4 regions of the Salinicola endophyticus genome follow, and region 1 is predicted to be linked to each of the others. Evidence: predicted binding sites of a transcription regulator. Region 1 holds the regulator's gene; each other region holds the start of a gene.
The links. The regulator PhoB, encoded in region 1, activates phosphate uptake and scavenging genes when phosphate is short. The targets are predictions, from matches to a motif close to TGTCATANNNNTGTCANA.
Positions count from the first base shown of each region.

Region 2: the regulator PhoB is predicted to act here: its motif matches at 4,619-4,636, upstream of ABV408_RS15665 (alkaline phosphatase PhoX).
Region 3: the regulator PhoB is predicted to act here: its motif matches at 4,455-4,472, upstream of pstS (phosphate ABC transporter substrate-binding protein PstS).
Region 4: the regulator PhoB is predicted to act here: its motif matches at 4,391-4,408, upstream of ABV408_RS04210 (DUF6482 family protein).

Region 1 covers NZ_CP159578.1:4,219,114-4,227,140, forward strand. Annotated here, with positions in the region: gene ABV408_RS19025 (glutamine synthetase) at 1-566, opposite strand, end outside; gene ABV408_RS19030 (amino acid permease) at 597-2,117, opposite strand; gene ubiA (4-hydroxybenzoate octaprenyltransferase) at 2,422-3,339, shown strand; gene phoB (phosphate regulon transcriptional regulator PhoB) at 3,543-4,232, shown strand; gene phoR (phosphate regulon sensor histidine kinase PhoR) at 4,241-5,590, shown strand; gene ABV408_RS19050 (methyl-accepting chemotaxis protein) at 5,890-7,539, shown strand; gene ABV408_RS19055 (M23 family metallopeptidase) at 7,729-8,027, shown strand, end outside.
Region 2 covers NZ_CP159578.1:3,457,312-3,465,338, reverse strand. Annotated here, with positions in the region: gene ABV408_RS15685 (ATPase, T2SS/T4P/T4SS family) at 1-76, opposite strand, end outside; gene gspD (type II secretion system secretin GspD) at 73-2,292, opposite strand; gene ABV408_RS15675 (hypothetical protein) at 2,289-2,795, opposite strand; gene ABV408_RS15670 (hypothetical protein) at 2,792-4,498, opposite strand; gene ABV408_RS15665 (alkaline phosphatase PhoX) at 4,784-6,976, shown strand; gene ppk1 (polyphosphate kinase 1) at 7,355-8,027, opposite strand, start outside.
Region 3 covers NZ_CP159578.1:1,734,536-1,742,562, reverse strand. Annotated here, with positions in the region: gene ABV408_RS07955 (AI-2E family transporter) at 1-289, opposite strand, end outside; gene pstB (phosphate ABC transporter ATP-binding protein PstB) at 500-1,324, opposite strand; gene pstA (phosphate ABC transporter permease PstA) at 1,344-2,195, opposite strand; gene pstC (phosphate ABC transporter permease subunit PstC) at 2,214-3,155, opposite strand; gene pstS (phosphate ABC transporter substrate-binding protein PstS) at 3,320-4,360, opposite strand; gene ABV408_RS07930 (Bcr/CflA family multidrug efflux MFS transporter) at 4,816-6,021, opposite strand; gene ABV408_RS07925 (STAS domain-containing protein) at 6,299-6,802, opposite strand; gene ABV408_RS07920 (SpoIIE family protein phosphatase) at 6,795-7,877, opposite strand; gene ABV408_RS07915 (VacJ family lipoprotein) at 7,948-8,027, opposite strand, start outside.
Region 4 covers NZ_CP159578.1:879,633-887,659, reverse strand. Annotated here, with positions in the region: gene ABV408_RS04235 (Na+/H+ antiporter subunit E) at 1-339, shown strand, start outside; gene ABV408_RS04230 (K+/H+ antiporter subunit F) at 336-605, shown strand; gene ABV408_RS04225 (Na+/H+ antiporter subunit G) at 634-1,026, shown strand; gene hemH (ferrochelatase) at 1,176-2,159, opposite strand; gene ABV408_RS04215 (cryptochrome/photolyase family protein) at 2,273-3,835, shown strand; gene ABV408_RS04210 (DUF6482 family protein) at 3,972-4,274, opposite strand; gene ABV408_RS04205 (bifunctional diguanylate cyclase/phosphodiesterase) at 4,446-6,149, opposite strand; gene ABV408_RS04200 (hypothetical protein) at 6,333-6,626, opposite strand; gene dnaB (replicative DNA helicase) at 6,655-8,027, opposite strand, start outside.

The DNA of each region.
Region 1 (8,027 bases):
TCGTGGTAGAGCTCGCCATGCACCGAGCTGCGCAGCATCGAGTAGCCCATCATGTCCGGCGTCAGCGGCTTGAGGTCACGATAGCCCTTCTCGCGGATCGACTCCGGGGTCTCCTGGAACAGGAAGAACTCGTACTCCAGCGAACCGAGGACATCGAACCCCTGCGCCTCGGCGCGGGCCAGCACGCGCCTGAGCAGCCCGCGCGGGCAGAGCTGGCCGGCATCACCCTCGAACTCGGCCAGAAACAGCAGCATGTCGCCCTCGAACGGCACCTCGCGGCAGCTCTCGGGGACGATCCGCAGCGGCGCATCCGGATAGCCGGTATGCCAGCCGGTGAAAGCGACGTTGTCGTAGAGCTCGTCCTTGCTGTCCCAGCCCAGTACCACATCGCAGAAGGCGAACCCCTTCTTCAGCGCGGCGAAGAACTTGTCGCGCTGCATGTACTTACCGCGCATCACGCCGTCGATGTCGAACATGCCGACCTTGACGTGGGTCAATCCGCGCGCCTCGACGAGTTCACGCGCCTCGGCGGCGGTGCGCACGCTTCTGACTTGGCGATCACTCATGGCCGTTCCTCGCTCACGATGTCAGGGAGATCAGGAGCCCGCTGCACGGCTGTCGTCGTCCGCCTCGGCCTGCTCGCCTCGCTGCATGGCGAACTCCTCCTCCGGCGACAGGATCAGACGGTGCCGCCCGACGCAGGCGAAGTAGCCGATACCCACCGCCAGCCACAGGGCGACGCCGATCACGCCGATCCGATAGGTGCTGTCGCTGAGCTGGAAGTAGATCGTCATCAGCGCGATGACGATGGTCGCCACGGCACCGGGGATACCGAAGGGGCTGCGGTAGGGGCGCTCGATATGGGCGTGATGGCGGCGCAACAGGATGAAGGAGAGCGCCTGGGCGATGTAGGAGCACATGGCGCCGAATACCGCCATGTTGAGCAGCGTGCCCCCGATCACCGCCGAGCCCTCCTGGGTGCCGAGGCCGAAGAAGCAGATCAGCATGATGGTCATGCCCACCAGCGCACCGCCGATCATCGCCACGTACGGTGTCTTGCGCGTACCGTGGGTCACCGAGAGGAAGGTGGGAAAGTAGCCGGCGCGGGAGAGCGAGTAGATCTGCCGGCCCTGGGCAAAAATGATGGTATGGAAACTGGCGATCAGCCCGACCAGTGCCAGCAGCGCGAGGAACTTGGCGGTGCCGGCCCCGAAGATCGCCTGGAAACCATCCAGCAACGGCTCACCGGACTGGCTCAGGGCGTAGCTACCGACGCCCACTACCGCGGGGTTGAGCACCAGAATCAGGGTGGCGGAGATGATCAGGGTGGTGATGCCGAGCAGGATGCCGCGCGGCATGTCACGCCGCGGGTCGACCGACTCCTCGGCGGCCAGCGGCAGCTGCTCGATGGCCAGGAACAGCCACACCGCGAACGGCATCGCCGCCAGGGCGCCGCCGATACCCATCGGCAGCAGGGGTCCGTGGCCGCCTTCGAGCTCACCGCCGCCGGGTGCGATGTTCAGCGCCCAGGTCGAAAAGTCGAGATGGGTGAAGGCGCTGAACCAGAACACCACCAGAACCGCCAGCGCCAGCAGGGTCACCGCCAGCGTCACCCTGAACGACAGCTCGACCCCGACGATGTTGAGACCGACAAAGAGGAGATAGCCCAGCAGCCACCACACCGGCTGGAACGCCGCCGGCGTCTCGAAGATGCTGCCCAGATAAGCCCCGATGAAGAACACGATCACCGCCGGCGTGAGCACGTACTCGACGTTCTCGCACAGGCCGGTGACGAAACCGCCCCAGGGCCCCATGGAAGAGCGCGCGAAGGAGTAGGCAGCACCGGTGTGCGGCAGGGCCGGCGACATCTCGGCGATACAGAAGGTCAGGCCCAGGTACATCACCGCGATGATCGCGGTGGCGATCGCCATGCCGCCCCAACCGCCCGAGGCGAGCCCCAGGTTCCAGCCCGAGTAGTGGCCCGAGATCACCGCCCCCACGCCCAGTGCCCAGAGCGACCAGGGCCCGGCGTGGCGACGCAGGCCGCGTTTGTCGAAATAGCTGGCATCCTGCTGCTGGTAGTGGATGCCGGCGGCGGGTTTACCGTGGTTTGTCATTGTTCTACTCCCAAGGATCGAGCCACCCTGTCCCGCGATCCCAGTGCTGCCAGCGCCTATCGACACGCAGGAGCGACGCCGACATCCGCTGACCGCGCCCACCTTGAGTCTGAGCACGTCGGCGTGACAAAAGCAATATCTATCGCTACGTCCCGTACGCTATCGCTACCCCCTATCGTTACCCTCTATCGCTACCCCCTATTGCTACCCCTATCGCGGCACCCCATTGCCACGCCTCGCTGCCGGCGGGGTTGTGGTGTAAGGTCCAGCCAGTCGCGTCCCGCTCGCCGTTCTGGAGAATTCGATGTCCGCCGCCGGCCCCGATCCCGTCACCGCCGCCGACCCCACGCCACGCCCCCGCGGCCTGGCGCGAATCCCCGATTTCCTGCGCCTGACCCGGCTCGACAAGCCGATCGGCACCTGGCTGCTGATGTGGCCCACGCTGTGGGCGCTGTGGCTCGCCGCCGACGGCCTGCCGGATCGCGCCAACCTGATCATCTTCGTGCTCGGCGTCTATCTGATGCGCGCCGCCGGCTGCGTGGTCAACGACTACGCCGACCGCAGGATCGATGGCCACGTCAAGCGCACCCGCGAGCGCCCGCTGGCCACCGGGCGTATCCGCGAGCGCGAGGCCAAGATCCTGTTCGCGGTGCTGGTCGCGGCAGCCTTCGTGCTGGTCTGCTTCACCAACCTGCCCACGGTGCTGCTCTCCTTCGTCGGCGTGGCGCTGGCCGCGCTCTACCCCTTCATGAAGCGCTACACCCATCTGCCCCAGGTGGTGCTGGGGCTGGCGTTCTCGTGGAGCATCCCGATGGCGTTCATGGCGGTGAGCCGCAGCGTGCCGCTGGAAGCGTGGCTGCTGCTGCTGGCCAACCTGGCCTGGACCGTGGCCTACGACACCCAGTACGCCATGGTCGATCGCGACGACGACATCAAGATCGGAGTGAAATCCACCGCGCGCCTGTTCGGCCGCGCCGACAAGCTGATCATCGGTCTGCTGCAACTGGCCACGCTGGCGCTGCTGGCCTGGATCGGTGCACGCCTGGCGCTGGGCGGGTTCTTCTGGCTGGGGCTGGCAGCGATGGCGGCAACTTTCATCTATCAGCAGTGGCTGATCCGTGAGCGCGAGCGCGGCCCCTGCTTCCAGGCCTTCCTCAACAACTTCTGGTCGGGGCTGTTGCTGTTCGCCGGCGTGGTGCTGAGCCTGTGGCCGATGATATGAGCCGCTGCCCTCATCGATCGCCCCTTCGTCCCCATCGGCCGCCGGCCGTCGCCAGGGCCGATGGTCTCGATGAGAGATGTGAGGGATGATATCGATGTCACGCATTTGTCATATTTTCACGCTGTAATCGTCACCGTTCTGTCACGGCCGGAAGGTTGTCCGCTGCACGCGCGCCTCCTCCGGCGGCTCACTCGAGGCCTGTCATGAGCTCCAAGACCGTACTCATCGTTGACGACGAGCCCTCCATCCGCGAAATGATCGCCGTGGCACTGGAGATGGCCGACTACCGCGTGCTGGAGGCGGACAACGCTCAGAGCGCCCACGCCATGGCGCTGGACCACAAGCCGGATCTGATCCTGCTCGACTGGATGATGCCGGGCACCAGCGGGATCGAGCTGGCGCGCCGCCTCAAGCGCGAGGAAGCCACCGCCGAGATGCCGATCATCCTGCTCACCGCCAAGGGTGAGGAGGACAACAAGGTCCAGGGGCTCGAGGCGGGCGCCGACGACTACATCACCAAGCCGTTCTCGCCGCGCGAGCTGGTAGCCCGGCTCAAGGCGGTGCTGCGCCGGGCCACGCCACCGGGCATCGAGGAGGCGGTCGAGGTCGAGGGGCTCAAGCTCGACCCCGCCAGCCATCGCGTCACCTCACACGGCAGCGCGCTGGAGATCGGCCCCACCGAGTACCGCCTGCTGCAGTTCTTCATGACCCACCAGGAGCGCGCCTACACGCGTAGCCAGTTGCTCGATCAGGTCTGGGGTGGCAACGTCTACGTCGAGGAGCGCACCGTCGACGTGCATATCCGCCGGCTGCGCAAGTCGCTGGGCGAGACGCACCAGCATCTGATCCAGACGGTGCGCGGCACCGGTTACCGCTTTTCGATCAGGGAGTAAGTCGCAGCGTGCGCTACTGGATCAACGAACTGTGGCGCCTTGGCTACATGCTGTTCGGGCTCGGCGCGATGGGTACGCTGCTGGGCGAGCTGTTCGGCGCGCTGTTCGCTGGCCTCGGCTGGGGGCTGGCCGCGGGGCTCGGGCTCTATGTCTTCCTGCATCTACGCCATGTGCGCCTGCTCTATGTGTGGCTGCTGCGCCATCCGCGTGAGGCGCCGCCGCCCGGCACCGGCGTATGGGGCGATCTGTTCGACCGCCTCTACACTTACCAGAAAGCGCAGAGCCAGATGCAGCGCCGGCTGCGCGATATCCTGCGGCGCATCCAGGACTCCTGCGAGGCGATGCGCGACAGCGTGGTGATGCTGGATCCGCGCGGCGACCTGGAGTGGTGGAACAGCGCCGCCTCCGACATGCTCGGCCTGCAGCCCGACCATGACCGCGGCCAGCCGATCACCAACCTGCTGCGCGATCCGCGCTTCATCGACTACTTCGAGGCCCGCGACTACCGCGAGCCGCTGCTGATCCCCTCACCGATCGACGCCGCGCATACGCTGCAGTTCCATATCACCCTGTTCGGCGATGACGAACGCCTGCTGATGGTGCGCGACGTGACCCGGCTGCACCAGCTGGAGATGATGCGCCGCGACTTCGTCGCCAATGTCTCCCACGAGCTGCGCACCCCGCTGACCGTGCTGGCCGGCTATCTGGAGACCTACTCCGACCACGCCGACCAGCTGCCGACCCGCTGGCAGCGCGGTTTCTCGCAGATGCAGGCGCAGACCACGCGCATGCAGAACCTGGTCGAGGATCTGCTGCTGTTGTCGCGGCTCGAGATCGATAGCCCAGACAACGACCGCGATACCCTCGATATCCGCGCCCTGCTCGACAGTGTGCTCGACGACGCCCGCGGGCTCAGCGCGGGACGCCAGCAGCTCGCGCTGCAGGTCGACGAGCCGCGCCAGCTGCTCGGCAATACCAAGGAGATCCGCAGCGCCGTCTCCAACCTGGTCTTCAACGCCGTGCGCTACACCCCTGATGGTAGCTGTATCACGCTGCGCTGGAAGCCGTGGCACGATGGCGCCGCGATCGAGGTGGAGGACGATGGTGAGGGTTTCGACCCGGTGCACATCCCGCGCCTGACCGAGCGCTTCTACCGTGTCGACAAGGGCCGCAGCGCCGCCACCGGCGGTACCGGCCTCGGGCTGGCCATCGTCAAGCACGTGCTGCTGCGCCACGATGCCCAACTGGAGATCGTCAGCCGACCCGGCATGGGCGCCCGCTTTCGCTGTGTATTCCCTGCCACGCGTCTGGTCGAAGGCGACGAGGGCAATACGCTGGCCACCTCGGCGCTGCCATGAACGCTACGGGCGGCAACCGTGCCGCTCGCTTCTTCCCGCGCAGTTGCCCTGCTCTCGCCGCCCCTGGCGCTCGACCCGCTCGCTCTAGGCCCGCTCTCTCGGCCCGCGATTTATAGGCCCTCGCCCCATCGCCCCCTTGTCTCGTATCGGGCTGCCGCGCACGTCTCCGGCGGCAGCGGCTCGATGCGCAGCGAATCGTTATCTCAATCTTAAGTAGGTGCTGCCGATAAAGGGAGCTGACTAGTAATTCACTCCTCTATATGAGTCGGCAGACACCTCGGATAAGGACGGTTTTCGCGATGACGATGCGGCAAAAACTCTGGATCACGGTGGGATTGATGTGGCTCGGCATGCTGGTGCTGGTGGGCTGGATGGCCCTGGAGAAGCGCGACACCCTGATGGCCGAGCGGGTCAAGGGGCTCAAGAGCTTCGTCGCCAGCGCCCAGACAATGGTACAGCGCTACGCCGATCGCGCCGCCCAGGGTGAGTTCAGCATCGAAGCGGCGCAGGATCTGGCACGGCGCGACCTGTCGGCGCTCGATCTCGACGGCAGCTATGTCTACGCCTTCGATGGCAAGATTCACCTCGTCTATCACCCCAAGCGGGCGATCGGCACCGACATGAGCAACTTCCGTGACGACAACGGCGTCTACTTCTATCGCGAGCTGAAGGCGCTGGCCGACTCGCCCGACGACGGCACCCTGGAGTACACCTCGACCAACGCCGACGGCGACGACGTCTCGCGCATCAATTACGTGCGCCATGTCCCCGCCTGGGACTGGTATCTCGCCGCCAACGTCTATGTCAGCGACATCCAGCATGCGTTCTGGATGGGTGTGCTCAAGATGGGGCTGATCGCCGGCACGATCGGCATCGCGATCACCCTGGTGATGGCGTGGATCATCCGCAGCGTACTGAGCGACCTCGGCGGAGACCCACGTCACGCGCGTAACGCGGTGCAGGGCATCGCCGAGGGCGACCTGACCCGGGCGCTGACGCTCAAGCCCAACGACCGCCATAGCCTGCTGCACGCCATCGAGGGCATGCGCCTGCACCTGGCCGAGGCCCTGGGTGGCGTACGCCAGGCCTCCACCACCATCACCGTGGGTGTGGGGCAGATTCACAGCGGCAATCAGGATCTGGCGGCACGTACCGACCAGCAGGCCGCCTCGATCGGCGAGACCGCCTCGAGCATGGAGCAGTTGACCCAGACCGTACGTCAGAACGCCGAGAACGCGCGCCAGGCCAATGGGCTCGCCGGCCAGGCACGCAGCACCGCCAGCGAGGGCGGGGCGATGATGGATCAGGTCGTCTCCACCATGCAGGGCATCACCGACAGCTCGCGCCAGGTGACCGATATCGTCGGCGTGATCGACTCGATCGCCTTTCAGACCAATATCCTCGCCCTCAACGCCTCGGTGGAAGCGGCCCGTGCCGGCGAGCAAGGGCGTGGCTTCGCCGTGGTCGCCAACGAGGTACGCACCCTGGCCAGCCGCAGCGCAGACGCCTCGCGTCAGATCCGCGAGCTGATCGATGCCTCCAATCGCAAGATCGAAGCGGGGTCGGGGATCGTCGCCGAGGCCGGCGAGACCATCGGCCGGGTGGTCGAGTCGGTCTCGCGCATGACCGATCTGATCGAGGAGATCTCGGTCGCCTCCGCCGAGCAGTCCAACGGTATCGATCAGGTCAACGAAGCCGTGGTGCAGATGGATCAGGTCACCCAGCAGAATGCCTCGCTGGTGCAACAGGCGAGCAGCGCCGCGGCCAGTCTCAATGAACAGGTCCAGCGCCTGGAACAGGCCCTGGCCGGCTTCCAGATCGCCGGGGCCGAGTCGCGCCCGATGCCGGCGGCCACCTCCGCGCCCCAGGTGGCAGCGCCAGCCCCCCGTCTGAGCGCGACCCGCCGGCCGGCCATGGCGAGCACCGAGGACGACTGGGAGTCGTTCTGAGCCTGAGCGACAAGCTCCCACCCCAGCGGGGCCGGCATGCCGGCCCCGCTCTCTCTGACAATGCTTCACTCGACGTCGGCACGTTAAGATAGGCGCCTTTCTCTCTGCCGGAGCGCCGTACCCATGCTGCCGATCACCCGCCTGCGATCTCGCCCCGCTGGACGCCACCCGTATCGCGCTGCGAGCGCCTTGCTCCTGGTCGCGACGCTATGGCTGTGGGCCGCCGCTGGCGTGGCGGCACCGGTCGCGATCACCTTCCCCGCCAGCGTCGAACAGGGCTCGATGGTGATCGGGCGGGTGCCGCCGGGCAGCCAGGTACGGGTGGCGGGGCATACGCTGCGGGTCACTGGCTACGGCACGGTGGTGTTCGGCGTCGGCCGCGACGCCCAGGGCGCGCAGTCGATCGAGATCGTCACCCCGGATGGCCGGCAGCAGCAGGCGTCGGTGACGATCACCCCACGCGACTGGCCGATCGAACGTATCGATGG
Region 2 (8,027 bases), 760 kb from region 1:
CCCCGGCGCGCTTGGCCAGCCGGTAGGGCAGCGGCGCGAGATCGTCGCCGGCGCTGAAGGCCGCGGTCGCGGTCATGGCGCCAGGCTCCCCAGGCGGCTGCGCTGGTCGGGGAAGAGCGTGCTCCAGCGCGGCTGCCCCGGCGCGCTCGGCGCCGCACTCGCCATCCCTGATCCAGAAGCCGCCGTGCCGCCGGCTACGGTGGTGGCCGTCTCCCAGGGCGCCAGCGCCTGGTCGTCGTCGAAGCCGGCGAGCAGCTGCTGGGCGCGCATGTAGCGGTACTTGTCGGCGGTGGCGCTGTCCATCTGAGCGGCGTCGCGCAGCACCCGGGCGCGGATGAACACCATCAGGTTGCGCTTCTCCTGCTCGTCGCGGTTGTACTGGAACAGCTTGCCGAGCAGCGGAATGTCGCCCAGCAGCGGCACCTGCGCCGAGGTCGAGTTGCCGGCGTTGCTGATCAGCCCGCCGAGCACCACGATGCCGCCGTCGCGGGTGATCACCGAGGTTTCGATCTCGCGCTTGTTGGTTACCACGTCGGAGGCCTGGACGTTGGGGTCGATCGACGACACCTCCTGAACGATGTCCATGCGAATGGTGTTGTCGGAGCTGATCGAGGGGCGGATGCGCAGGCTGACCCCGATGTCCTCGCGCTGGATGATCTGGTAGGGGTTCTCGTTGAAGGTGGTGGAACCGGTGACGAAAGGCACCTCCTGGCCCACCAGGATGTAGGCCTGGGCGTTGTCGAGGGTGGTCAGCGAGGGCGTCGACAGCAGATTGGTCTCGCTGTCGCTCTGCAGCGCGCCGAGCAGGGCGGCGAAGCTCACCCCGCTGTCGCTGATCCGGCCCACCCCGGCGCTGGCCCCGGTGATGCTGCCGAGCAGCCGCGCCAGCTGGCTGGTGTCGTTGCGCGCGGCGGCGCCGGCGATGGCATTGATCCCCGGCTGGCCGTCGGCGGCGTAGTTGAAGCCGCCCACCGGCACCGTGCCGCTGCCGGAGAGATCGCCGAACAGCCACTGCACGCCCAGGCGCTTGGCGCGCGACTCGGTGATCTCGGCGATGATCGCCTCTACCGCTACCTGGGCGCGGCGGATGTCGAGCTTCTTGATGATGCTGGCGTAGGCGTCGAGCCGTGCCGGAGGGCCGATCAGCACCAGGGCGTTGGTCGAGGGGTGGACGGCGAAGCCGACCGCGTCGTCGCCGCTGCCGAGGGTGCCGGCGAGCGCGGCATTGCGGCTGGTGGCGTCCGGTAGCGCAGGCAGCCCGACGCGGCTACCCATGCCGCTGCTTGCGCTGGCGAGGCTGCCGCCCTGCAGCGCGCTATCGCCGCCGCTGGCGCGCTGCAGTAGCTGCTGCACCTGACCCTGGGGATTGGCGCTGCCCGCGTTCTGCGGGCGTTCGCCGGTCAGCCCGCCGAGCACCGAGACCACCGATTCGGCGCTGACGTTGTCGAGATAGATCACCCGGGTGTTGCGCTGCTGCGCCTCGGCCTGGGGCTTGTCCAGCGAGGCGGCGAGCTGGCGCACCCGCGCCAGCCCGGCGGGGTCGCCGTAGGCCACCAGGGCGTTGGCGCGGGGGTTGGCCACCACCTTCACCTGACCGCCACCCTCGCGCTGCATCAGTGTATCCAGGGTACCGGCGAGCTCGTCGGCGGTGGCGTGCTCGAGCGGGAGTACCGCGGCCTGGAGATCGCGCTGGCGGTCCAGGCGTTCGGCCAGCTGGGTCAGCCGCCGGAGGTTGTCGCGCCAGTCGGTGACCACCACCAGATGACTCTCCGGCCACGGCGTGACCGTCCCCACCTGGCTGTCGACCAGCGGCTGCAGCACGCCGGCCAGGGTAGCGGCGTCGAGGTTGCGTGTGGCGATCACGCTGGTGGCGACGTTGGCCCCCTGGGCGGCGTCGCCGAGCGGCAGCGGCTGGGTGCGCGAGGCCTGGGCCGGCACGATGCGCACCTGGCCGTCGGCGAGCGGTACCGTGGCGTAGCCGTTGATCTGCAGTTCGTTCTGGAACAGGCGATAGAGCTCGTCGGCGCTCAGCCGACGCTGGCTGGTCAACGAGATGTTGCCCTGGACCCGCGGGTCGACGATGAAGGCGTGGCCGGTGATTCGCCCCACGCTGTCGATGAATTCGCGCAGGCTGGTCTGCTGGAAGTCGACGTCGTAGCGCGGGGTGGCGTCCGCCGCCGTGGCGCTGGTGTCATCCGCGGGGGGCTGGGTCTGTGACTGGGCCAGGGCCGGGGTCGGGAGCAGCAGGGCCAGTAGCAGTGTGACCACCAGTCGATACGGCAGGGGCCTCATGGGGATGACTCCGAAAGCGTGGATGAAGCGGCGGCAGGTATGCTCGGCTCGACGCGGACGATGGCCCCGCGGGGCGCGGCGTCAGGCTCCGGCCAGGCCAGGCGCTCCAGACGTCCGCCGCGCGAGAGCACCACGCCCTCGCCATCGATACGTGCCAGGGTGATGCCCGGGGCGATGCGATCCCCCGGCATCAGCGCGCGCTGGCCGTCGGGGGTTGCCAGCACCACCAGCGAGTTCGCGCCCCGGCTCAGCGCCCGGCCGATCACCCGGTAGGGCAGGTCGGTGAGCGGGATGCGCCGGTCCGCCATGGTGGCCTGCGGCTGCCAGGCGGCGGGCAGCGGTGGCAGCGCGGCGGGGTCGAGGATGAAAGGTGTCGGTGCCGCGCCGGGGGCCGCGGGGGCCAGCAGACGCGCCGTGCCGCTCAGCGCCTGGGCCGCCAGCCACGCCAGCAGACACAGCGCCAGCCACCGTGCCGGGGCGTTCAGCCAGGCCGGGGGCGTCATACGCTCAGGCGCGCCTGTGGATGCCAGCCGGGATGGCCCTCGACGTAGCGCGCCTCGACGCTCGGCGGCGTGGGAGCCGGCGGGGTGCCGCCGTGGTCGCCGAGATAGCGCTCCAGGCGTTGCCACAGCGGCTCGCCGCCGGCCTGGGGGCGGGCGCTGAAGCTGCGCCAGGTGAGCCCTGCCGGCAGCGTTTCGAGATGGGCACGTGCCCCCGCGGCGGCGCCGTAGTCGAGCGTCCAGCGGGTCGCCGAGAGGCGCGGCAGGTCGCGGCTGTCATTGAGAATCAGCGGCAGGCCAAGACTGCTGTCCAGTGCCCGTTCGAGCAGGCGCTTCAGCGCGTCGGGGTCCGGCGTGAGGTCGACGACCCGCGCCGGATGGCCGCCGCTCAGGCGCCACAGATGGTCGCGGGTGATCGTTTCGCCGGGGGCCAGCAGGGTGTCGTGGCGCAGCCCCGGGAGCAGCGCGCGGGTGACGTCGCTATTGGCGCTGAGGGCGGCGGCGATCAGGCCATCCCAGCTGCCGCCGACACTGTCGCGCCGCCACAGCCAGCCGGGGGCACGGCCCAGCGGGCGGTCGAGCCAGCCGGCGTAGGGCGCGCGCAGGGCGTCGAAGCGCGCCTGCAGCTCGCCAGCCGCGGCGTCCGGCGTGACGTCGTTGCGCTGGAACTCGGCGTGGATCTGCCAGCCGCTCCGGGTGCTGCGGCAGCTGAGATGGAAGAAGCCGCTGGCGTGGCTGCCGGGCAGACACAGCGGCACCGGGGCGCCGTGGGGGTTGTCCACCGCGATCAGCGTGGGCCAGAAATCCTGGCCGCGGGCGCCCAGCACCAGGTCGACCCGCGGCAGGCGTCCGGCCAGCCAGCGCGCAGTGGCGCTGCCGGTATCGGCCAATAGCACCACCAGCTCGGCGTCCTCGGCGGCCTTGGCCACGCTCTCGGCCAGGGCCTGGTACCACTGGTCGAGGGGGCGAGTTTCATCCAGAGCGTTGGGATCGCTGGCGCCGACCACCGCCACCCGCACGCCGTCGCGCTCGAAGCGGGTCGCCGTGCTGACGCCGGCGGGCGGCGCGGCCAGATTGCCCAGCACCGGGCGTGCGTAGTCGCGGTAGAGCGCTGCGGCCCGCTGCGGCCAGAGCACGCGCTCGTCGCTGCTGACCCGGGCATCACTGGCGAGCAGACGGCTGGCGGCGACGCCGACGCTGCCGTTGGCGAGATGCCCCAGGCCGCTGCCGCTCCAGCACTGGCCGTTCTCCAGCGTCAGGGTGCGCTCGGCGCCGAGTTCACGGCGCAGCTGCGCGAGCTGGGCGGCCAGGCCGCCATAGCCGGCGGTATGGCGCCGCGCGGCGCGTCGTGGGGTATAGAGGTCGGCCCATTCGGCGCCAGCGCTGCCGGCCAGCGTGGTCACGCCGTCCGCGGTGGCCCAGGGCGCGGCACCGAGCAGCTCCGCCGGGCCGAGATAGGTGGCGGGGGCGACGATCCGCGTGGGGCCGAGACACTCCAGGGTATCGGCGACATAGAGCAGCTCGACCTGGCGTCCGGGTGCCGAGGCGCGTGCGGCGCCTGTCATCGGCGTGGCGCAGCCGCTCAGCACGCCACCCATGCCGGCGCCGAGCCCCGCGCCCAGCAGGGCGCCGATGAGGCGGCGGCGGGTCGGGTCGCAGCGTCGACCGCTGGTGGCCGGAGCGTTGATAGAAAGGGGGTCGATCATGGGGCTCCCGCGAATGATCCAACGCGGCGTGCGGTCTTCGCCGCCGCCGGACTCGGCATCCTAATGACTGGGAGATGACGGTTTCGTGACCGCGCAGCGGGCGCGGCGCTGCCGCCAAGTCGTCATGGCGTTGTCACGTTGCTGCTCTAAGTTGCCTCCGGGTAACGCAGCCCGGTGACCGCAGTCACCGGGACGCCAAGTGGCCGGCGGCGCGCATCGCCGGCTCGGGCGCCATGGCATCAGTCGACCGTCATTAGTGGATCACTCACAGAGAGGGGACACCCCATGAGCAAGGAAATCGAGGATCATCGCGTTCTCAACCAGAGCGGCAACGAGCCGTTCACGTCGGTACTCTCCCGCCGTGTCTCGCGTCGCGGCATCATGCAGGGCGGGGCCGGGCTGGCGGCCATGGGCCTGCTCGGCGGGTTCGGTCTGGCCGGTTGCAGCAGCGACGATAGCAACGACAACGGCAGCGCCGGCGGCGGCTCTTCAGAAGCCACGCCGCTGGCGCTGGCGTTCGCCTCGATTCGCGGTTCGCGCACCAATGGGGTGGTGGTGCCCGAAGGCTATGTCGCCCAGGTGGTGATCCCCTGGGGGACGCCGCTCGACAACAGCGTTGGCGCCTGGTCCGCGGACCGCAGCGTGACGCCCGACTACCAGGCGGCCAGCGTGGGCATGAACCACGACGGCATGCACAACTTCGCGCTGAGCGAAGAGAGCGCCTCGCGTGAATTCATCATGGCGCTCAACAACGAGTACATCGATCAGGGCGCGCTGTGGGCGCCCCAGGGCGGCCCGACCAATGCTGACAGCGGCGCGCGCCCGGCCGATGAAGTGCGCACCGAGATCAACGCCCACGGCGTGACCCTGGTCAAGCTGATGCTCGATGCCAACGGCCAGTGGCGTGAAGAGCGCGGCTCGCGCTACAACCGTCGTATCACTTCGGCCACGCCGATCGAGCTCGCCGGCCCGGTACGCGGTAGCGACTACGTGGTCACCGCCTACTCCACCAATGGCACCCGCACCCGCGGCACCAACAACAACTGCGCCAACGGCTTCACCCCCTGGGGCACCTACCTCACCTGTGAGGAGAACTGGCCCAATGTCTTCACCAAGGCGAGCGACCGTTACCCTGACGACGATCGCCTGGGCCTGCCCGAGGGCCGCGCCCGCTACGGCTGGGAGACCGCCCAGGGTGGCACCAACGGGGAGTTCGCGCGCTTCAACGCCACGCCGAGCGCGGCTTCCGCCGCCGGCGACTACCGCAACGAGCCGCGCACCTTCGGCTACGTGGTGGAGATCGACCCCTACGGCAACACCGCCAGCGTGGGCACCGAGGCTGCCGCGCTCAAGCGCACCCATATCGGCCGCTTCCGCCACGAGGGCTGCTGGCCGGGCAAGGTGATCGAGGGCGAGCCGGTGGTGTTCTACTCCGGCCACGATTCGCGCAACGAGTACATCTACAAGTTCGTCTCCAAGGCCAAGTGGGACCCCCAGGACGCCAATCGCCCGGGCCAGGACTACGACCGCCTGGCGATCGGCTCCAAGTACCTCGATGAGGGCACCCTCTACGTGGCGCGCTTCAACGCCGATGGCAGCGGCGACTGGCTGCCGCTGACCCCGGACGCCACCACCCAGGACGGCCGGCCGCTGTGGCAGGCGCTCAATCTGGCCAACGAGCGCGATCTCGCCGGGGTCATCATCAACACCTGCGACGCCGCCGACTTCATGGGCGCGACGCCGATGGACCGCCCTGAGTGGGGCACCGTCGACCCCTCCTCGGGCGAGGTCTACATGACCTTGACCAACAACTCCAAGCGTACCGCCGAGGGCACCGCCGCCACCTACACCAACGGGGGCGGCGACATCGAGGCGCTGGGCGTGGGCTACGCCACGGCCCCGGTCAACGGCCCCAACCCGCGGCCCGACAACGAGGGCGGTCAGGTCATTCGCTGGCGCGAGCCGTCGCCGGCTGGCACCAACTTCGAGTGGGAGGTGTTCGTGTTCGGCGCCGCCGAAAATGATCCCGACAACTTCTCGGGGCTAACCGAGCTCAACCAGTTCGCCAGCCCCGATGGCCTGTGGTACGACGATCGCGGCGATGGCCGCGGCATCCTGTGGATCGAGACCGACAACGGCTACGACAACGTCACCGACTACACCAACGACCAGGTGCTGGCGGTGGTGCCGGGCAACGTCAGCCGCGGCCCTGGGGACAAGGCGGTGATCGATGCCGCCGACCAGGCCCAGCTCAAGCGCTTCGCCGTCGGCCCCAACGGCTGCGAGGTGACCGGTATCTTCGCCACGCCGGACAAGACCTCGCTGTTCATCAACATCCAGCATCCGGGCAACTGGCCGGCCGACCCGGACGCCAACGTGCAGGATGCCACGGTCGCCATCCCGGAGTCGGGCAGCGTGCGCGCGCGTGCCGCCACCGTGGTGATCCGCAAGCGTGATGGCGGCGAGATCGCGGTCTGATCCACGGCGATACCGTCACGCAACGCGCTCGTCATTCGAGCCTCGGGCCGCGCACTGCGCGGCCCTTTTTCGTTCAGGGCGCGCATTCAGCGTGACCCGATGGTCCGGGTAGGCGGGATCTGAGTGCTCGCGACGCGGGCAGCCGAGGGGGCAGAACAGAGGCTTGAGAACACAGGTATGTCGATCTGACGAGCGGTTGAGATGGCGATATCGATGGTGCTGGATAGGGCGAGGGCTAAGCGTCCTTTTCCACCCCCATTCCCTGCCGCCGGATAAGCCCACTTCGGCTATCGGCTGTGACAGGCTTGCCGAGTGTCTGGCTGGCGGACACGTTGCGGCAGGGCGATCGCCGCGCCCGAGGGCACGGCGAACGGCACTTCAAGCCTGGCTGGCGTAGGCGTAGAGCAGGGTTTCCTGGGCGCTGATCGGCTCGGCGTCACCGCTCTCCTGCAGGTGGTACTGTCCCTCGCTGTCGAGCACCCAGCTCTGGCAGTTATCGAGCAGGTAGGTATCGAGGTCCTTGCGCACCTGCTGGGCGACCTTCTTGTCGAGCAGCGGAAAACAGGTCTCGACGCGGTGGAACATGTTGCGTTCCATGGCGTCGGCGCTGGAGCACCACACCTCGTGGGCACCGTCGTTGCTGAAGTAGTAGACCCGGGTATGCTCGAGGAAGCGGCCGATGATCGAGCGCACGTTGATGTTCTCGGAGATACCCGGCACGCCGGGGCGCAGACAGCACATACCGCGGATGATCAGATCGCAGCGTACGCCGGCCTGTGAGGCGCGGTAGAGCGCGCGGATCAACTTGGGCTCGGTGATCGCGTTGCACTTGATCACCAGACGCGCCTTCTTGCCGCTCTCGGCCAGCTTGGCCTCGCGCTCGATCATCGCGATCAGGGTGTCGTGGAGGGTGAAGGGGGCGTGCAGCAGAGTGTTGATCTTGCGCGGTTTGCCCATGCCGGAGAGCTGCTGGAAGACGCGGTGGACGTCCTCGCAGAGCGCCTCGTTGGCAGTCATCAGGCTGTAGTCGGTGTAGAGCTTGGCGGTCTTG
Region 3 (8,027 bases), 1.8 Mb from region 1:
AGCGCTCCATGAACATGGCGACACTATTGCCCAGCAGGGTGCCGAACAGCGCCAGCAACCCGCCCAGAATCAGCAGCGTGATCAGCACCGCTGCATAGGAGTTCATGCCACGGCGATAGAGCCAGTGCACCGGCGAGGCGCAGATCACGGCAATGAAGATCGACAGCAGGATCGGAATGATCAGCGCCTCGGCCGCCCGCAGGCCCGACACGATGATCGTCAGCGATGCCAGTGTCAGCATCAGATGAAAGGGTATGTTGCGAAACGCCGGTTCCTGCCCTGGCGACATGGTCAGCCCATCCTTGTGGCACGTCCTGTGTCGCCAGACACTACCACGAACCGGTAGGGCGTTCGCTGACCCAGGTCAACTCTCGCGTTAGACCTCGCGGTCGGTCCCGAATATCGCTGCCACGCATCGGTGGGCACGGCGAACTGCCGATCCAGAAACGGCAGCGCCCCGGTCACAGGTGACCGGGGCGCCAGGCCATGACCGCGAGGTTCAGCCGTAGCGGCCGGTGATGTAGTCCTCGGTGCGGCTCTCCTTGGGCTGGGTGAAGATCTTGGTGGTATCGTCGCATTCGATCAGGCTGCCCAGATACATGAAAGCGGTAATGTCGGAAATCCGCGCCGCCTGCTGCATGTTGTGGGTCACGATGACGATCGTGTAGTCCTTCTTGAGCTCGTTGATCAGATCCTCGATGTAGCCGGTGGAGATCGGGTCGAGGGCCGAGGTGGGCTCATCGAGCAGGATCACTTCCGGCTTCACCGCAATGGTGCGAGCAATGCACAGACGCTGCTGCTGACCGCCGGAGAGCGCCTGGCCGCTCTGCTTGAGCTTGTCCTTGACCTCCTCCCACAGGGCGGCCTTGCGCAGCGCCCACTCGACCCTCTCCTCCAGCTCGCGCTGGGAGAGCTTCTCGTAGAGTCGAATCCCGAAGGCGACGTTGTCGAACACCGTCATCGGGAACGGCGTCGGCTTCTGGAATACCATGCCGATGCGCGCACGCAGCAGGTTCAGGTCGACCCCGGAGCCGTAGATATCGTGGCTGTCGAGCAGAATCTGCCCTTCGGTACGAATCCCCTCGTAGAGATCATGGATGCGGTTAAAGCAGCGGATCAGGGTCGACTTGCCACAGCCGGAGGGCCCGATGAACGCCGTCACCTGGCGCTCGGGGATCTCCATGGTGATGTCCTTGAGCGCCTGAAACTGGCCGTAGTAGAGGTTCAGGTCCTTGACGCGAAGCTTGGACGCGGCCCGTGCCTGGGGCGCGCTCGACGCCTCGGCAGCGTTCGGGTTGGCGTTGAGATTGAAATCGACGGTCATGGCAGTCTCTTGGCGAAAGTCAGGTGCGTTGACGCGAGAAGTAACGCGCCGCGATGTTGAGGATCAGAATGGCGGCCGTCAGGATCAGCGCCCCACCCCACGCCAGCGACACCAGGTCGGGGATGAAAGCGTTGATCGTCATGTTCTGGTAGATGGTCATCGGCAGGTTGGCCATCTCGCTGTCGAGATTGAAGAAGTTCCACTGATTGGAGTTCAGCGAGGTGAACAGCAGTGGTGCCGTCTCGCCACTGATACGGGCGAACCCGAGCAGGATACCGGTCAGAATGCCGGCACGCGCACCGCTGTAGCAGACACGCACGATGATCCACCAGCGGTGGGCACCCAGCGCCGCCGCCGCCTCGCGCAGCGAGTTGGGAATCAGACGCAGCATGTCTTCGGTGGAACGGATCACCACCGGCACGATGATCACCGTGAGCGACAGCACCCCGGCCCAGGCGGAGAAGCTGCCCATGGGCACCACCACCACCGCGTAGATGAACAGACCGATGATGATCGAGGGTGCCGACAGCAGGATATCGTTGATGAAGCGGATCACCTTGGGCAGCAGGCCCTTGTTGCCGTACTCCGCCAGCCAAGTACCCGCGGCCACGCCGATCACGGTGCCCAGGATGGTGGCCAGCGAGGTCATCACGAAGGTCCCCCAGATCGCATTGCCCAGGCCACCACCGTTCATGCGCGTACGCTCGATGAAGATCGAGGGCGAGATCGCGCTGAGGCCCTTGGTCACGAGCGTCAGAAGAATCGCGAACAGGAATACGAATCCGATCAGGGTGGCACCGATACAGGCGGCCATGACCAGTCGATTGAGCAGCTTGCGCCGGCGATAGAGCGGCGTCGTGTGAGTCTGCATGGTCTCTCTCCTCTCGGCTCAGGCGTGGCGACCGGTGCTGTTGCGCAGCAGGTAGCGCGCAAACGCCAGCACGGCGAAGGTGATCAAGAACAGAATCAGGCCGAGTGCCAGCAGCGCCGAGCGCTGAGTGCCGTCCGACTCGGAGAACTGGTTGGCGATCAGGGCCGCGATCGAGGTGCCCTGCCCGGTGAGCGTGGTGTTCAGGAACAGGTTGTTGCCGATCACGAAGGTCACCGCCATGGTCTCGCCCAGGGCCCGCCCCAGTCCGAGTACCACGCCACCCACCAGGCCGCCCTTGACCGAAGGCAGGATGACCCGGCGTGCGACTTCCCAGGTGGTGCAACCAAGGCCATAGGCGGATTCACGCATCACCGCCGGTACCGTATTGATGACGTCGCGGCTCACCGCGGTGATGAACGGAATGATCATCACCGCCAGAATGATGCCGGCCGTGGCCAGGCCGGTGCCGGCGGGAAATACCGAAGGAAACCAGGTACGCAGCAGCGGGGCCAGCACTTCCATGCCCCACATGCCGTAGATGATCGAAGGAATACCGGCCAGCAGCTCGATCAGTGTGCTGAGAGGCTGGCGCAGAACGTTCGGACAGCGCTCGGTCAGGAAGATGGCGATGCCGAAGGAGATGGGAACCGCAATGACGATCGCAATCAAGGAGGTCAGCAGGGTTCCGTAGATGGCGGGCAAGGCGCCGAACACTTCGACGTTGGCCGCCCAGCGATTCTCGGTGAAGAACTCCAGGCCGTAGCGCTCGAGCGCCGGCCAGCTGGAAGCGATCAGCGAGGCGATGATCGCCCCGAGTAGCAGCAGCACCGCGAAGGCGAAGGCAAACAGCGTGCGCTCGAACCACACGTCGATGCGTGCCTTGCGCTGAAGCCGCCTGCGGGTGGCCTCGCTCAGTCCGCCCAGACCGCCGCCGGTTTGAATCGCTTGGGGGGTGGCCATGTCAGTTCCTCGTCGGCTTGCCACGCTGCCGCCGGAGGTAGCGGCAGTACTGTGTCGTTGCATACGCGCTCGTTACTCACGCGCTTATGGCAGATTCGATCGTTCGATACACGATCGCGACGGGAGCGGTGAAGCACTCGCCGTCGCGATCGGGACTCAAGGGATTACTGCTTCCAGACGGCTTCGCCGTTCGGACCCTTGATCTCGCTCCAGCTCTCACGAACCATGTCGGCCACGTTCTTCGGCATCGGCACGTAGTCGAGCTCCTTGGCCATCGCGTCGCCGTTGCTGTAGGCCCAGTCGAAGAACTCGAGCGCCTGGCGTGCGGCATCCACATCCTGCACTTTCTTGTGCATCAGGATGAAAGAGGCACCGGTGATCGGCCAGCTGTTGTCACCCGGCTGGTTGGTCAGCACCAGGTACATGCCCGGGGCGTTCTTCCAGTCGGCATTGGCGGCAGCGGCCATGAACGAATCCATGTCCGGTGCCACGGTCTTGCCGGCCTTGTTCTTCAGGTGCACCAGGTGCAGGTCGTTCTGGGCGGCGTAGGCGAACTCGACGTAGCCGATGGCGCCATTGGTGTTGGCGATCTGGCTGGCGACGCCTGCGTTGGCCTTGGCACCGACACCCGCCGGCCATGCCACCGACTTGCCCTCACCCACGGTGTTGGCGAAGTCCTTGCTGACCTGCGACAGGTAGTGGGTGAACAGGAAGTTGGTACCCGACCCCTCGGCGCGATAGACCGGGGTGATCTTGGTGTCGGGCAGCTTCATGTCCGGATTCAGCTTGGCGATGGCTTCATCGTTCCAGCTGGTGATCTTGCCCTGGTAGATATCGGCCAGCGTCTTGCCGTCCAGATTGATCGCGCCGTCGATGCCGTCGACGTGGAATGCCGCGACTACACCGCCCATGACCATCGGCCACTGCAGCAGACCGTTCTTGTCCAGCTCTTCCTTGGTCATCGGCGCATCGCTGGCACCGAAGGTCACGGTCTTGGCGGTGATCTGCTGGATACCGCCGCCGGAACCGATGGCCTGATAGTTGAGGCCAACGCCGGACTTGTCCTGATAGGCATCCGCCCACTGGGAGTAGACCGGATACGGGAAGGTCGCACCGGCGCCGGTGATGGCTTCCTGGGCCTGGGCAGCAGCGGCGCCCAGGATCAGGGACCCGGAAACGAGCGTAGCGAAGACATGTTTGAGCATAGCGATATCCTGTTTCCACCTTGGATGGATGCGTGTGCGATAACGACGTTGCGAAGGTTGCCAGCACTCTCAGGACGCCACGTTACGTCAGACGCGTGACACTTTTATGACAGCCTTGTCATCGTCATGAAATGTGACATTCGACGAAACTGATGCGTCAGGAGTGCGAAAGAGCCACCGCGCGACCGCAGCCCGCTGGCGATCGCCGATGGTCTCGAGAGCGGTCTCGGCTACCGGCCGCAACCGTCGCGGCACCCACACTGCCAAGCCAAGATGACAACAGGATGACAAGGGTCAAGGCGCGTAACCGCTTGCACGTATTGAGTAAACAGCATCCAAGGTGGGTAAGATCGGCTGCGAGAGCGCAGCCGAACGCACCGGAGGCAGGCGTGGAGAAGGATGATGAAGGCTTCGGCGCGAGTGCATATGGTGGCAGGTGCTGCGCTGCCTGACTGTCAGGCGGCGGGCGACGAGGTGCGCTTGAGTGCCGGGCCCGACAGCACGCGGACACCGATATTACCCAGCAGGGTCGCCCCCAGCATGGTCAACACCGTGGGCCAGGCGCTGGCCAGTTCGAAGGCACCGACCAGCGCCCCCGCGACCGCCCCGCAGGTGAACTGCAGACAGCCCTGCAGCGCCGTCGCGGTGGCACTCATGCGCGGAAAGTGATCGAGCATCGATGACATCGCGTTGGGGCTGATCAACCCCTGCATGCCGACGAAGACCACCATCAGCGGCGCCACGCTGTAGATCGAGTCCAGCCCCGAGGCGACCAGCGCGACCAGGCCGATACCCGCACTCAGCTGCACGCCGAGCCCCAGCAGCAGGTTCTGCTGCGGCGTGCGGCGCTTGAGCAAGCGAATATTGAGCCGGCTGGAGGAGGCCATGATCAGGATGTTGGCACCGAACACGAAAGGATAGAGCGTGGTCGAGAGGCCATAGTGCTCCATGTAGAGATAGGGCGAACCGGTGATGAAGGCGAACATGCCGGCGAACGACATCGACACCGCCCCGATGTAGCCCATCGCCTCGCGATGACGCAGCACGCTGCGGTAATTGCCCAGGATCTGCCCCATCGAGGGCGCGTCGGGATCACGCCCATGGGTTTCGGGCAGAAAGCGTCCCAGCAGCCACAGCACGAAGGCCGCGTAGAGCGCCAGAAACAGAAAGATCAGCCACCAGTCGGCCAGGTGCAACAGCGCACTGCCCAGGGCGGGCGCCACCAGCGGCGCCATCATCAGGATCATCACCATGGTCGACATCACCTTGGCCGCCTCGCGCCCGCTGAAGCGGTCGCGCACGATCGCCGCGGAGTTGACCACACAGGCACCCCCGCCGAGCGCCTGGACGAAGCGCCAGCCCCACAGCGTGACCAGTGAGCCGACCTGGGTCAGCGCCAGACTCGCGAGCAGGAAGACGGTCAGCCCCGCCATCAGCACCGGCTTGCGCCCGAACCGATCGGATAGCGGCCCGCACACCAGTTGTCCCAGGGCAAAACCGAGCAGGAACACGCTCAGCGACAGCTCGGTATGATGCACGCTGGCACCGATGGAGGCCGCCAGCGCCGGCATGGCGGGTAGATAGGCATCGATCGCCAGCGGCGCCAATGCGGTATTGGCGGCCACCAGCAGCGCCAGACGACGCGCGCTCAGCGGCGTCACGCTAGACTCCTCGACAACACGATTTCCTCCTCGCTGCGAGCGGATGAGACACACACGGCCAGCAGCCAGCGGTGCCGTTGACACGGATGATGACGATACAAGAAGGCGGCGCGGTCAGCGCCAGGCCCCGGCCGGGACGACAGGGCCGATGATCGCACGCGCGACGACAGCGTCGCGGACGCGCAGAGAGACAGACATGGGTGGCGTCCCCTGTCGGACCAGTGACACCGGCCCTGGCGCACGCGACGGACACGGCCCCGATCGCGGGCTCATCGGGTCAGTGCGGGGACACCTTGGCGTGCTGGGACTCGAGCAGCTCGATCAGCGGCTGGAACTCGTGCCGGTTGTGCTCGCTCATATGCATGAGAATACGATGAGCCTCGAGGATGCGCTGCTGAATCGCTTTCTCGTCGGCCTCGACGTGGGGCAGCTCAGCGAGCTCGGCTGGCTCGGTGAGTGGCGCCTCCACCAGGGTGAAGTAGCGCGCGAACCCCATCACGTCCAGCATGCGCCGCACGTCGGGATGCTCGGCCACGATCGTCGGCGGCTGCTCCAGCCGCCCACGTACCGCCAGCGCCACCTTGGCCAAAAAGCCCAGCGCCGTGGAGTCGACGTTGGTCGCCTCGCGCAGATCGACCATGACCGCACGCAGGCCCGGCAGATCCGCCAGCCGCTGCGCCTCGGCATCGAGCGTCGCGCACAGCGTCAGGCGGACATCGCCGCAGAGCTTGAGCACGAATACGCCCGAGTCGAAGGCCGCCTTGATTCGCCCTTCAATCATGCTCGAAACCACTCAGTGTCATCATGCTGAGATCATCCGGCAGTTGATCTCCCAGCGCCAATCCATCCTTCAGATCGTCGACGCGGGTACAACGTGTCACGCGACGCTCGAGTTCCTTGAGCCGCGCATCCAGTGAAGCCGCCGGCAGGCATTCGAGCACGCCGTCGGAACAGAACCAGAGCTGGAATCGCTCGGGTAATGGACAGCCATAGATGGGGTACTCGACATCCGGAAACAACCCCACCGGTGGCCCTTCTCCGCCCAGGTAGCTCGCCCCCTCCTCGCTGGCGAGGATCGGCATGGGCAGCTGAGCGCCGAGCGCATAGTGCAGAAAATGGCGCTCATGGTCCAGTACCCCGGCAAAGATCGTAGCGTGCTTGCCGATACCGGTCTCCAGCAGCTCGCGATTGAGCTCGCCCAGCCAGCGCGAGGGAAACGCTTCCGGCAGCAGCGTGCGCCACTGCGACAGCCAGCGGTTGCAGAGATACTTCAGCAGTACGGTGACGAACGCCGAGGAGGCACCGTGGCCGGCGACGTCGGCGAAGTAGAAGAAGCTGTAGCGCTCGTCGCAGCGCTGGAAATCGAGAAAATCTCCGGAGAGATAGAGCGAGGGCGCAAACCAGTAATCACAGCGCACGCCGCGATGGGTCATCCCCGGCGGCGGCAGCAGCTTGCGCTGCACGTGCCCGCCGGCGCGCTGATCCTCGCGCAGGATCTCCAGGTGTCGCTCGAGACGGTCGTTGAGCGACTGAAGCTCCGCGCGGCTCTCGTCGTGGGCGCGGGCCAGGCGGTCGAGATCGAGCGCGCGACACACCAGCCGACGCAGGATGTCGGCATGCGCCAGCGGCTCGACCAGATAGTCGATCAACCCGGCATCCATCGCCTTGTGCAGATCGCCGTCGCGGCGGCTTTCGCTGACCACGATGGTCGGCTGCCCCCGGCTCAGGGTCTGCCAGCCGTCGTGCGAGACCGCGCGCACGTGCGCCACGATCAGATCGCAGGCAACCGGCAGCGCCGCCAGGGAGTGCGCCGCCACCACGCGCGCATCCAGGCGGGCGATCTCGCCCACCAGCATCTCGCGCTCCCGCCCCGGCAGGTCGATCACGCCGATCACGGGCTCATCGCTCAGCGTTTTGGACACGGGGTCACTCGGCGAAGTCGTCTTCGCTGTAGTGGAAATCGTTGCCGAAGTCGCCGCTGGCGAAGGGGTCCTTGCCCGCCTTGC
Region 4 (8,027 bases), 980 kb from region 1:
CAGCCGCGCATCAAGCGCCCGCTCAAGCTGCTGCACTACCTGGGCCGGGTACTCAAGGACATCGTGGTGGCCAACCTCGAGGTCTCCAAGCTGATTCTCGACCCGCGCGGGCGCATGCGCCCGGCGTTCGTCGAGTACCCGCTGACGCTGACCGAGAACTTCCCCATCACCATTCTCGCCAGCACCATCACGATGACCCCGGGCACCGTGTCGGCCCACCTGCGCCTGGACAACCGCACGCTGCTGATCCACGCCCTCGACGTCGCCGACATCGACGGCCTGATCGCCGAGATTCATCAGCGTTACGAACGCCCGCTCATGGAGATCTTCGAATCATGATCGCTACCGCGCTGTGGATCGCCCTGGCGCTGTTCAGCGCCGCTATCGCGCTCAACTTCTATCGCGCCGTGATCGGCCCCAGCCTGCCGGACCGAGTGCTGGCGGTCGACACCATGTACATGAACTCGATCGCGCTGATCGTGCTGTTCGGTATCTGGGTCAACAACAAGGACTACTTCGAGGCGGCACTGCTGATCGCCATGCTCGGCTTCGTCAGCACCATCGCCGTGTGCAAGTACCTGCTGCGCGGCGACATCATCGAATAGCCAGCGCCACCGACTAGGAGAGCCAATCATGCTGGACACGCTGCTCGAAGGGGCGATCGCCTTCATGCTGATCGCCGGCGGGATCTTCGCCTTCATCGGCTCGCTGGGGCTGACCCACCTCAAGGACTTCTACATGCGCCTGCACGGGCCATCGAAGACCACCACCCTAGGGGTGGGGTGTACCCTGATCGGGTCGCTGATCTTCTTCAGTCAGGAGAATGGCCCGGTGATCCAGGAGCTGCTGATCACCATTTTCGCCTTCATCACCGCGCCGGTATCGGCGCACATGCTGGCCAAGAGCGCGCTGCATCACAAGCTCAAGCCGGACCCGCGGACCCGCGGCAATCCGCAGGAGCTGGAGAGCGACCGATCCAAGCACACGGTGGAAGAAGCGCCCCAGGGCAACTCGCCGCTGCCCTGACACCAAGGCTGTTAAAGTCGCCGTGACCGCGCAGATGAAGAAACGCGACCGAAACCCAAGGCGACACCCGGCGAGAGAGCCAACAAGAGAACAAAAGGGGCGCCGCTTGGCGCCCCTTTCTTCGCTGGATCATGAGTGCAGAGATAGGCTCACCAGCCAGCCGTGTTCTCCGCCACCAGCTGGCTGAGCAGATGGATATGCTCGGGGCGGTCGTTGAGCGCCGGGATATAGCGATAGCGCCCACCCCCGGCCTCCTGAAAGTATTCACGATTCTCGGCGTCGATCTCTTCCAGGGTCTCGAGACAGTCGGCGGCGAACGCCGGGCTGATCACGTCGACACACTCGGTCTTGTCGGCGCCCCACTGCTTGAGCGTCTCGTCGGTGTAGGGTTTGAGCCACTCTTCCCGGCCGAAGCGCGACTGATAGCTCTGGAACCAGCTACCCTCCTCGAGCTCGAGCGCCTCGGCGAGCAGCGCGCTGGTGCGCTGGCAGTGGCGACCGTAAGGGTCGCCGTTGTCGACATAGCGTTTGGGTATGCCGTGATAGGACATCAGCAGGCGCCCGCGATCGCCCAGGGTCTCCCAGTGTTCGCGTACGCTGGCGGCGAGCGCGGCGATATAGTCCGGGTGGTCGTGGTAGTGATTGACGAAGCGCAGTTGCGGCAGGTGCGGGCAAGGGGCCAGCGCCTTGGCCAGACGCTGGAAAACGGCACCGGTAGTGGTTCGCGAGAACTGCGGATAGAGCGGCAGCACCAGGATCTTGTCGACTCCGGCATCGCGCAGCGCCAGCCCGGCCTGCTCCATGCTCGGCTGACCGTAGGTCATCGCCAGCTCCACCGGAATCGCCTCGCCGGTGCGCTCGGCCAGCGCCGAGGCCAGCGCGCGCTGCTGGCGCCGCCCGATCGCCAGCAGCGGCGAGCCCTCCTCCTGCCACACCGAGGCATAGGCCTTGGCCACCTTGGGGGGACGAATGCGCAGAATCACCCCGTGCAGAATCGGCCACCACAGCCAGCGCGGCGCGTCGATCACCCGCGGGTCGCCCAGAAACTCCGCTAGATACTCTCTCACCGCCTTGGCCGTGGGCGCCGCTGGCGTTCCCAGATTGACCAGCATGACTCCGTAACGGGCCGCCATATCCTCTCCTTGTCTGCCGATACATCACTTGGCGACAGTCTACCACTCCCGCCTTGCTTAACCGCGATTAACTTATACGATGAACATCATGTGTATAAGTCATGGATAAGATCATGTCGCGCCCCCTGATCCTGATACTCGGCGACCAGCTCAGCGAGACACTCGACGTTCTCGTCGAAGCGCCGGACGATGCCCTCATCGCGCTGTGCGAGGTCCGCGCCGAGGGCGAGTACGTGCCGCACCACCCGCAGAAAATCGTGATGCTATTATCGGCGATGCGCCACTTCGCCGACACCCTGCGCGACAAAGGGTATCAGGTGCACTACAGCGCGCTCGATGATGACGATAACCACCACGACCTGCTCGAAGAGGCGGAGCGCCTGGCCGAGGCCTACGCCTGCGACGAGATCCGCGTCACCCATCCCGGCGAGTGGCGGCTGTTCGAACGCATCCAGCGCCGCGGCACCCGCTGGCGGCTCTACCCGGACAACCGCTTCTACTGTTCGATCGATGCCTTCGGCGAGTGGATGGCGGGACGCAAGCGCTTTCGCATGGAAGATTTCTACCGTCACATGCGCAAGCAGACCGGGCTCTTGATGCACGCGGACGAGCCGGCCGGCGGCCAGTGGAACTTCGATCATGACAACCGCGCGCCGATCGACCAGGGTCTCGACTTCCCCACCCCACCGCGTCACCGCATGGACGCCACCACTCAGGCGGTGGCCGAGCTGGTAGCGACGCACTTCGGTGAGCATTTCGGCACCCTCGAAGGCTTCAACTGGGCGGTGACTCGGCGCCAGGCGCTGGGTGATCTGCGTCACTTCATCACGCATGCGCTGGCCGACTTCGGCACCTACCAGGACGCCATCAGCGACAGCGAGCCGCTGCTCTACCACTCGCGCCTCGCCGCGGCGCTGAACATCGGCCTGCTCTCGCCACAGGAGGTGTGCGAGGCGGTGGAGACGGCCTGGCAGGACGGGCACGCGCCGATCAACGCCGCCGAAGGCTTCATCCGCCAGATCCTCGGCTGGCGCGAGTACGTGCGCGGCATCTACTGGCAGCGCATGCCCGGCTACAAGCAGGAGAATCGGCTCAACGCCCGCCGCGGTCTGCCAGCTTTCTACTGGAGCGGTGATACCGATCTGCGCTGCCTGCATCGGGCGATCGAGATGACCCGCGACAACGCCTACGCGCACCATATCCAGCGGCTGATGGTCACCGGCAATTTCGCCCTGCTGTGCGGCGTCTCTCCCGCCGCCCTGTGCGATTGGTACCTGGCGGTCTATGCCGACGCCTTCGAATGGGTCGAGCTGCCCAATACCCTTGGCATGACCCTCTATGCCGACGGCGGCTACCTCGGCTCCAAGCCCTACTGCGCGTCGGGAAAGTACATCGACCGCATGTCGGATCACTGCCGCCACTGCCGTTACGACGTCAAGCAGGTGACCGGCGGCGACGCCTGCCCGTTCAACAGCCTCTACTGGCACTTCCTGGAGCGCCATCGCGAGCGACTCAAGGGCAATCAGCGCATGAAGCTGATCTATGGCAGCTGGGACAAGATGGCGCAGTCGCGCCGCGAGGCGATCCTGGCGCAGGCGGGGGCCTTTCTCGAGCGTCTGGATACCGAGCCGCCTTACGGCCGCGGCGAGCACGCCGAGGGTTATCAGCGCCGCTGATACGCGCGCACGCCACCGCTATCGGGCAAGTCCTCGTCGACTTGCCGCGGTGAGTGTGTGAAGCGTTGGATTGATTAGGATCGAGGCGCGGGTTCAGCGCCCGAGCGAGCGCTCAGAGAAGCGGTCAGCGAAGCGCTCAGAAGACCAGCGGCATGCGTGACAGCAACGGATCGTGGTAGTGCGGCTCGTGGCCGACGATCTCGTCGTTGGCGACCTGCTGAACGAGATAGGCACGGTGGATACCGGCCTGCTTGAGTTCCCCGTAGACATCGTCGAGCGCGCGGAACAGCATCGGCTTGCCGCGGCGTGTCAGTACCTGGGTCGAGCCATCTTCCGGCTCCACCATCACCTGGTAGTAGCGGCTACCGGCGTGGGCGATGACGCGAATCTCGAAGTTGTCGTGATCGCGGGAAAAGCGTGTGAGCTCCTTGAGGTCCATGGTTCCCTCCTGTTCGGGTTGCATGTGCGAATACGGCGTTCAGCCATCCCTGCTGGACACCCGGCTGGCGCTTGGCCTGGCTGGCCTCGCGCATCCTGACCATTAGGTCGGATTCTTGTTAAGACTATATGTCAGTGGCGACATTTGCAGCATAAGAACGCCACCCTAGGATCATCGCTGCGGGTAGCGCTGCTCGCCGCGCAAGCTGACCACCACACGCCCGTGGGGCGCCCGCTTGGCCGCGCTCTTGAAGCGGCTCCAGAGGTCACCGAAGCTGTCGATGCGAGCATTCACCGGCACCCGCAGCGCGGTGATGGACAACCGTGTGTGGGGGAAGAAGCGCAGCTGGTCGAAGCGGTCCTTGGCCTCGAAGCCGCCAGCGCGGCGCTCGGTCTCCGGCAGCAGCTTGAGGCTCTCGGCGGCGAAGTTCTGCTGCAGTGCGGCCAGCCGAAGGTGCAGGCCAGCGGGGCTTTCGAGCAGCAGAATGAAATCGTCACCGCCGAGATGGCCGAGAAAGTCCTCACGCTCCAGGGCTTCGCTCAGTACCCGCGCCAGGGTCAGGATCATCTGGTCGCCCAGGGCATAGCCGAAGCGATCGTTGAACGGTTTGAAGTGATCGAGATCGAGATAGCAGGCGACGAAGGGCGTGTTCTGACGCTGATAGTGCTCGAGGGCGGCGCGGATCGGCCGGTTGCCCGGCAGCTGCGTCAGCGGATTGGCCTGACGCGCCAACTGAACCTGCTGCTCGGTGAATAGCTGCAGCAGGTTGATGACATGCCCGATGCCCAGGTAGCGGCCGGCGTCGGTGATGATGAAATCCTCATCGCGCATCGACTCGTCGCGGCCGGTCACCTTGCGCGAGACCTGCTCCAGCGGCTCTCCCGCCTCCACACAGAGCGCGCGCTGCTGCATCACCGTCTCGACCGGCTGGCGGCCGTGGAGATCGAAACCGTAGCGCTTGCCCAGCAGCGTCATCAACTGCTGACGCCCGAGCAGGCCGAGCGGCTGGTGACGCTGGTCGACCACGGCCAGGGCGTTGGCGCTCGGCAGGCGACTGAAACACTCCGCCGCCTCGGCCACTCTCGTCCCGATGCTCAGCGTCGGCAACGCCACGCTGAGGCGGCGGATCTCGGTCACCGCGACACTCTGGCGCCGCGCCGCGGCCAGCGCGACCAGCTGCGTTTCCAGCTGGGCGCGCTGGTCCTGCGGCGTGGGGCTGGGCCGCGCGAACAGCCAGCCCTGGTAGAAATCGGCCCCCAGCTCCACGAGCGCCTGCAGCTCGCCCTCGCGCTCGACCCCTTCGGCGACCACGCGACTCCCCAGACTGTGGGCGATATCGACGATCGAACGCACGAAACGGCGCTTGACCCGGTCGCGGTCGAGGCCGCTGACGAAGTGGCGATCGAGTTTGACGTAATCGGGGTTGAGCTGCGACCACAGGCGCAGCCCGGCATAGCCGTCGCCGAGGTCATCCAGGGCGATGGCGAAACCCATCGCCTGGTAGTGCTGGGCTGCCTCCGCCATCAGCCCCGGGTCGATGCCCGGCGACTGCTCGGTGATCTCGATCACGATCTGCTGCGGGCTCAGGCCGTGGGCCGCCAGCAGCGCCACGGTCTGGCCGCCGATGTGCGACGGATCGATCAGCACTTCGGGGGTGACATTGAGAAACAGCAGCTCGCTGAGCCCGGTGGCGACCCAGCCCTCGACCGCACGCTCGCGGCAGAGCCGCTCCAGTGGCGCCAGCTGGCCGGTCTCGCGGGCGGCATCGAAGAGCGGCAACGGCGTCGCGTAGGGCGATCCCCGAGGGCCGCGGGCCAGCGCCTCGTAGCCCAGCACCCGGGCGGTCGGCACGCTGACGATCGGCTGGAAATGCATGCATAGATCGCGCGTATCGAGCAGCCGCTGAAGTGGGCAAACGAGGGGCGCAGTCGGGGCAGGGTTCATGCCCGCCAGGGTGGCAGCCGCGCATGACAGTCATATGACAGCGCGCCCGTGGACAGGCTCCGCCGCCGTTCGCGCGGCACCCGGCACGGCCTCTGCCGGGCGTGGGGCCGGCGCCTACTGGTAGGCGGAGGGGTCGATCGCCTTGCCCAGGGAGTTGCGGTCGATCCAGCGCCCCGCCTTGGCTTCCTTGTAGCGGAATACCACGCGGTCACCCACTACCACCGGCAGCTCCGCATCCTCGGTCTGGTAGCTGTAGAGTTCGCCGTCCACGGTCAGCCAGTGCCGATAGAGATCCGGCATACCCAGCCACTCCTTGAACGGCCCCTCGCGTTCGAGCTTTTCCAGTTGCCCGCGAACCTCGATCTTGGGGACGCGTTGGCGCCGTCCGCGCTGAAAACCGCCTGCCATAGGTGTGACTCCTCAAGCCTTTGATGCGTTACTCGTAATGCTGGCCATAGCTGTCCGGGGCCAGGTCCTCGAATCGGGTGTACTTGCCGATGAACGCCATGTGTACGGTACCGATGGGGCCGTTACGCTGCTTGCCGATGATCAGCTCGGCCAGCCCCTTGTTGTCGGGATTATCGCTATTGTAGACCTCGTCACGGTAGACGAAGGCGATGACGTCGGCGTCCTGCTCGATAGCACCGGACTCGCGCAGGTCCGACATCACCGGGCGCTTGTTGGGGCGCTGCTCGAGCGAACGGTTGAGCTGAGACAGCGACACCACGGGGCAGTTGAACTCCTTGGCCACGCCCTTGAGCGAGCGCGAGATCTCGGAGATCTCCGCGGTGCGGTTCTCGGACAGCCCCGGTACCTGCATCAGCTGCAGGTAGTCGATCATCACCAGCCCGATGTTGCCGTGCTCACGGGCGATACGCCGCACCCGCGAGCGCAGTTCGTTGGGCGACAGTGCCGGGGTGTCGTCGATGAACAGCTGCTTGTCCTTGAGCAGGTTGACCGCCGAGGTCAGCCGCGGCCAGTCCTCGTCCTCGAGCTGGCCGGTCCTCACCCGGGTCTGGTCGATACGCCCCAGCGACGACAGCATACGCAGCATCAGCGACTCCGCCGGCATCTCCATCGAGAACACGATCACCGGCTTGTCGCCGGCGACCACCGCATGCTCGACCAGGTTCATGGCGAAGGTGGTCTTACCCATCGACGGGCGCCCGGCAATGATCACCAGATCCGAGGGCTGCAGCCCCGAGGTCATCTCGTCGAGGTCGCGAAAGCCGGTCGAGATGCCGGTCATCTGGCCCTTCATGTTGAACAGCTCGTCGATGCGGTCGACCGCCTTGGTCAACAGCTGACTCATGCCCTGAGGGCCGCCGAACTTGGGCCGCGACTCGCTGATCTGGAACACCAGCCGCTCGGCCTCGTTGACCAGTTCGTCGGAGGCGCGCCCATCCGGGGAGTAGGCACTGTCGGCGATCTGGCGCGAAGCCTGGATCAGTTTGCGCAGGGTGGCCCGCTCGCGCACGATATCGGCATAGGCGCGAATGTTGCCCGCCGAGGGCGTGTTGCGCGCCAGTTCCGCCAGGTAGGCCAGCCCGCCTACGCTCTCGAGCTGATCGCGCCGCTCCAGCGCTTCCGACAGAGTGACCACGTCGAGCGGCTGAGTGGCCTCGGCCAGCTCCGCCATGGCGTTGTAGGTGAGGCGGTGCTCCTGACGGTAGAAGTCGTCCGCCACCAGCCGCTCGGAAACCGTGTCCCAGCTGGAGTTGTCGAGCATCAGCCCGCCCAGCACCGACTGCTCCGCCTCCAGCGAGTGCGGCGGCAGCTTGAGCTTGGCCGTCTCTTGATCGTTATCGA